2 linked regions of the Arthrobacter globiformis genome follow. The protein of the gene in region 1 interacts with the protein of each later gene in a pairwise test. Links are inferred from orthologs where the notes say so. Each region holds a gene or a part of one and is shown on either strand. Other genes may lie near its edges.

Region 1 (2,831 bases):
TTCTCGCCGGCGCTGGCCGCCGTCGTGATCGGCCTGCTGGCCCGCGTGGTGGCGCTGAAGATGGGCGCCCCGCAGCTGGTGGTCGCCGTGCCGGCCGGCCTGATTCTCCTGCCCGGTCTCACCATTTTCCGGTCGATGTATGTCCTGACCATCGAGGAATCCGAGATCCTGCTCGGGGCCGGAGGGATGCTCAGCGCCGGGGCGATCGTCTTCGGCGTTGCCGGCGGCATTGTGCTTGGTGACACGCTGGCCCGGCCGCTCACGCGCAGCCTGGCCAGCAATGAGCGGCGGCGGTCCCGCCGCCGCTAGGGGCCTGCTAGATCTTTCCGATCGGGAGTTTCTTCTCGGCCTGGAAGTCGTCCTCGACCCGTCCCTTGGCCCAGTAGCCGGACAGTGAAACCTGGCTGCGGTCCAGGCCGCGCTCGCGGAACAGCACCTCCCGCAGGCCCTTCATGTAGCCACGCTCGCCGTGCGCAAAAACGTTCACCCGGCCGTCGGGCCAGGCGGCGTTGCGCACCGCCTCCACTAGCCGGTCACCCTCGCCGGCGGGAATGCCGCCGCGCTGCAGCCAGACCAGCTCGAGCCCGGCCGGGGAGGCAATCTCCTGGACGTCGGCGTCCGAACCGACTTCGAGAAAGGCCAGGCCCCTGGCATGCGCCGGCAGGGACTCGATGACTGCGGCCACGGCCGGCAGTGCGGCCTCGTCAGCCGCCAGCAGGTACCAGTCCGCCGCCGGATCAGGGTTGTAGCCGCCCCCGGGGCCCGTGAAGCTGAGGCTGTCGCCGGGTTCGGCAGCGGCTGCCCAGGGGCCTGCCAGGCCTTCGTCGCCGTGGACGACGAAATCTATGGCCAGTTCACCGGCGGCCATATCCACCCAGCGGACCGTGTAGGTCCGGGTGTGCGGCCACTGCTCCCGGGGCATCGTTTCCCGGATGGCCCAGAGGTCCAGGGGCTGGGGGTAGTCCACCCCGGGCTGCGGAAAGACGATCTTGACGTACCGGTCCACGAAGTCGTTGTTCACGTAGTCAGCGAACCCGGGGCCGCCCGCGACGATCCGCACCATGTGCGCGGAAAGCTGCTCCCGCCGAAGGACAGCCAGGGTGACCTGCGGGCGGGATTTTTTCGTGGCGCTGGTGGTGGCCGGAAGGGAAGTCATGCAGGTAAGCCTAGCCTAAGCTCCTTGGCGGGACGGCCGGGATCTCCCAGTCCACAGGCCCGCCGCCCTGCTCCGTCAGCAGGGCATTGGCGCGGCTGAACGGACGCGAGCCGAAGAACCCCCGCGAGGCGGACAGTGGGCTGGGGTGGGCGCTGGCCACCACGGGGGTGCTGTCCAGGAGGGGTCGGACGCTCTCGGCGTCCTTGCCCCAAAGCACGGCCACGAGCGGCGCGGTGGTTCCGTCCGCGGTCCGGCGGCCGACGACGGCGGTCACTGCCGCCGTCGTGATCGTTTCCCATCCCTTGCCGCGGTGGGACCCGGCAGCGCCCTCACGCACGCTGAGCACGCGGTTCAGCAGCAGTACGCCCTGGTCCGCCCAGGCGCCGAGGTCACCGTGGACCCGCGGCGGCAAGCTTAGATCCGCTGCAAGCTCCTTGTAGATGTTGGCCAGGCTGCGCGGGATGGGCCGGGTGCCGGCGTCCACGGAAAAGGCGAGCCCCACAGCGTGTCCGGGGGTGGGGTAGGGGTCCTGGCCCACGATCAGGACCCGAACCCCGTTCAACGGCTGCCGGAACGCCCGGAGGACGTTCGACGCCGACGGCAGCACCCGCTGCCCGGCCGCCTCCTCGGCCGCGAGGAAAGTCAGAACGGACCTCAACTCGGCCTCCACTCCCGCCAGGGCGTCGGCCCAGTCGGGTGCCATCAGCTCGCCGAGCGGCAGCCTGGCAAGGTCTGCAAAGTCCGGGCCGCCCGCTGTTGCAGGTTCGAGGTCGAAGAGCGGTTCAGGTTCCGTCACGGTGTCCATTCTCCCGCACTGCTGTCCGAAGCCCGCTGCCCCTGTCCGTGAAACGAGCCGCCGGTGCCGCCGTGCCACAAATGACAAGGCTGTTATTCCTCCGTAACATAGGGGAGGTACTTTGACCGGATTCAGCTAAGGAGAGCGCAGTGGCGGAGCCGTTGCAGGACCATCTCGCGGAGCCGGATTCAGGGCAGGATTTAGCGCTGGAGCACGGGCTGCGGAGCGGCTCGCTGCTGGACGACTTCAAGCTCAAGGACTCGCCGCTGAGCGAGCGGGAGCAGCAGATCCTCGCCCTGGAACGGCAGTGGTGGAAGTATGCCGGCGCCAAGGAACAGGCCATCCGGGAGCTCTTTGACCTGTCCGCGACGCACTACTACCAGATCCTCAACGCACTGATTGATACAGAGCACGCGCTGGCCCACGACCCCATGCTCGTGAAGAGATTGCGTAGACTACGTACATCACGTCAGCGGGCCCGCACTGCACGCCGCCTTGGATCTGACGCGTAACTGCTAGTGCCGGACTGCCGGCGAAAACCAACAAGGACGCCTCTTCACCATGACTAATTTTGCTCGGGACGAATTCGACAGGGTGCCTGAGGTCTCCTCCCGGCAGGGCGTACACCGCGCTGTCTCAGCGCCGTCCCGCCCGAAGTTGTGGCCCATCCTTTCCGTGGGAATCGCGGCGCTCGCCGTCGGCCTGATCGCTTTCCTCCTGCTGCCGCAGCTGGGGTTCCAGCCGGGCATCACGCCGCCGCCCGCCGCAGCGGCCGACACTTCCGCGGCGTCGGCCAGCCCCACGGCGACGCCCTCTGCAAGTGCGACGCCCAGCGCGACCCCCTCGGCCTCGGCGTCCGCCTCCGAACCGGCTCCGCCC
Region 2 (2,856 bases), 2.3 Mb from region 1 along the record:
GTGGCCTTGGGCGACGCCTTACGGCGGGTCCGGGTGGCTTTCTTGGGGGCCTCAGCGGCGGTTTCGCCGGTGGCAGCCGCTTCTTCGTTGATGGCTATAACCTGGTCATTATCCATATGTGGCAACACTCCTGCCCCTGACGTGCCGCCACATTCGGCACCCATTGGGGCACATATTGTCAAAACCCGCAGGCATTGACAGAAGTCAATTTGGATACCAGCAGGCTCGCACCGGCAGTGGGGTGCGGCAGGCCTGACAGGCCGGCGGGGTTGTTACTGGAACCCGTTGTTTCTGACATCCACAACCAGGTGCCGTCCAATGGAAGGCGGGAGGCTGGATCTTCTTTCCAAAGCCTGCACCACTGCTCATTGGCGGTCTTGGGAACAAGCCACCGGACTGGAGTTCGAATGTGGTTCTCGCTCCAGCCACGTTTATTCTCTCATATCACCGTTCAAATACGCTGTAATTGTGTGACAAAGCCGGTCAATGCCGCCATTGGCTACAGGTACAGGCTGCCTCAAGCTGGCGGCGATACAATCTGGGCAGGAGCACCCCAGACAAAGGACGCCATCCAATGCCACGCACTTCGCCTTCCACGGGCACGGACTACGAACAGGATCCCCAGGACGGTGCCGGGCCCGCCGCGGCTTCGGCCGGTACCGCAGTTCCGGCCATGACCCGCGACCGCCGGTTCGGCTGGCTGCTGGTCGTCACCGGCGTTGTGGGCTGGCTGGCATCGGGCATCCTGGTGCTGGAAAAGCTTGAGGTCCTCAAGGATCCCAACCACGCCACCGTCTGCGACGTAAACCCCTGGATTTCCTGCGGCCAGGTGATGCAGACCCCGCAGAGTTCAGTCTTTGGCTTCCCCAACATGTTTATCGGAATCGTGGCCTTCGCCGTGATCATCACCACCGGCATGGGCCTGCTGGCCGGCGCCCGGTTCGCCCGCTGGTACTGGCTCGGCCTGCAGGCCGGCGTCACTCTTGGCTTCATCTTCGTGGCCTGGCTGTGGTCCCAGGCACTGTACGTGATTCACATCCTGTGCCCGTTCTGCATGGTTGTCTGGGCAGCGATGATCCCGCTCTTCGTCTGGGTGACCGTCCGCAACGTCGTCCGCGGCGCCATTCCGGCGCCGGCAGGCCTGGCCCGCATCCTGGGCGACTCCGGCTGGATCATCACGGTGCTGCTCTACGTAGCCGTGGTTGCGACTATTTTCTTCGCGTTCATCCAGGTGTTCGCCGGCACGTCGGGCTTTTAGCAGCGCTAGAGCGTACAGTTGTGGCCCCCCACTCCAATGAGTGAGGGGCCACAAGTTCGTTCGTGCTCAACCTGCCAGCGCGCTCAACCTGCAGGGAAGCTCAGGCCTGGAACCAGATCTTGATTTCGCGCTCGGCCGAGTCCACCGAGTCCGAGCCGTGGACGAGGTTCTGCTGGACCTTCAGGCCCCAGTCGCGGCCGAAGTCGCCACGGATAGTTCCGGGGGCCGCCGTCGTCGGGTCGGTGGTGCCGGCCAGGGACCGGAAGCCCTCGATCACGCGGTGGCCCTCAAAGATGGCCGCCACCACGGGGCCGCTGAGCATGAACTCCACGAGCGGCTCGTAGAACGGCTTGCCCACATGCTCCTCGTAGTGCTGCTCGAGCAGCTCCCGGCTGGCGTTGGTCTTCTTGAGTTCGGCCAGGGCGTAACCCTTGGCTTCGATCCTCTTGAGGATTTCGCCGGTCAGGTTGCGGGTAACGCCGTCCGGCTTGATCAGGACAAGGGTGCGCTCAATGCTCACAGTTGCTCCAATGAGGTTGGTTGTGGGTTTCCCGGTAAGTCTACGGGGTCTGGCCGGTGCCGTCATTGCCGGCGGCCTCCGGGTGCGTGGCCTCCCATTCCGCCTGCTCGCGGTCCCGCTGGGCGGATTCGCGGTCGATCCGGATGCCGGCGCGGATGCCGTACCACCAGGCGATGGCGAACAGCGCACCGACGAGGAACATCAGCGGTTCCGCGAAGCCGCTGAGGATGAGCACCAGCTGCAGGATCCAGCCCAGCGCCACGCCCCATGGCCTGGACAGCACGGCGCAGGCGAGGATCAGCACCACGCTCAGTCCGATGCCCACGGAAAGGATCAGCGCCGGGGAGATCTCGGCACGGCGCAGGCCGAACACCGCCAGCGTGGCAAAGAAGACCACGAAGGCCTCCAGCAGCAGGACCGTCGAGGCGAACATGACCTTGGTGGACCGCCGCTTCTTGGGCATGCCGGGGCGCCATTCGCGCTGGGCCTTGGTAAGCCGGGCCATCAGGCGGCTGCCTTTCCAAGCAAGATGCGGGCGTCCGCCACCAGCGTGATGGACCCGGTCACCAGCACGCCGCCGGCGAGGTCGTCGTTGGCTTCGGCGCGTTCAACGGCCCACTCCAGCGCATCGTCCAGCTTTTCGGCGATGTGCACGTTTTCCTCGCCAAAGCCGAGGTCGACGGCGAGCTCCGCCAGTTCCGCTGCAGGCACCGCCCGCGGGGAATTGGACTGGGTGAAGCAGTATTCCTCCGCGAGGCCGCCCAGTGACTCCTTGAGCTGGCGCAGGATCTCTTCGGCGTCCTTCTCCTTGAGCACACCCACCACGACCACCAGCTTGCTGAAGCTGAACGCCTCCTGGATCGCCTCGGCGGAGGCACGGATGCCATCCGGGTTGTGAGCGGCATCCACGATGATGGTGGGCGCTGTGCGCAGGACTTCCAGGCGGCCCGGGGACGAGACCGTGGCGAAGGCCTCCTGCAGGACCTCCAGGGACAGCTCCTTCTCGCCGCCGCCAAGGAATGCCTCCAGGGCGGCGACGGCCACGGCCGCGTTCTCAGCCTGGTGGGCGCCGTGCAGC

The links. Proteins that work in one complex are often made in the same cells at the same time.
Region 2: the proteins of QFZ33_RS05565 (region 1) and ndk interact in binary tests that used the Escherichia coli proteins (3 or more experiments, as listed by UniProt). The link is inferred for Arthrobacter globiformis from one-to-one orthologs.

What each region holds. Positions count from the first base shown.
Region 1 is NZ_JAUSXI010000001.1:1,192,454-1,195,284, forward strand. The notes cover bases 65-2,827. They hold QFZ33_RS05565 (uracil-DNA glycosylase), read right to left. Parts: upstream 1,962-2,827; coding sequence 1,167-1,961; downstream 65-1,166. Other genes in these bases: QFZ33_RS05555 (threonine/serine ThrE exporter family protein), read left to right, coding at 65-309; QFZ33_RS05560 (siderophore-interacting protein), read right to left, coding at 317-1,156; QFZ33_RS05570 (DUF3263 domain-containing protein), read left to right, coding at 2,102-2,464; QFZ33_RS05575 (LytR C-terminal domain-containing protein), read left to right, coding at 2,514-2,827. Also shown: more of QFZ33_RS05555, read left to right, coding at 1-64; more of QFZ33_RS05575, read left to right, coding at 2,828-2,831. UniProt on the Escherichia coli protein: Excises uracil residues from the DNA which can arise as a result of misincorporation of dUMP residues by DNA polymerase or due to deamination of cytosine.
Region 2 is NZ_JAUSXI010000001.1:3,479,780-3,482,635, forward strand. Bases 69-2,856 are described here. They hold ndk (nucleoside-diphosphate kinase), read right to left. Parts: upstream 1,779-2,856; coding sequence 1,359-1,778; downstream 69-1,358. Other genes in these bases: QFZ33_RS16110 (Rne/Rng family ribonuclease), read right to left, coding at 69-116; QFZ33_RS16115 (vitamin K epoxide reductase family protein), read left to right, coding at 575-1,258; QFZ33_RS16125 (DUF4233 domain-containing protein), read right to left, coding at 1,819-2,283; QFZ33_RS16130 (bifunctional folylpolyglutamate synthase/dihydrofolate synthase), read right to left, coding at 2,283-2,856. In the rest of the region: more of QFZ33_RS16110, read right to left, coding at 1-68. UniProt on the Escherichia coli protein: Major role in the synthesis of nucleoside triphosphates other than ATP. The ATP gamma phosphate is transferred to the NDP beta phosphate via a ping-pong mechanism, using a phosphorylated active-site intermediate.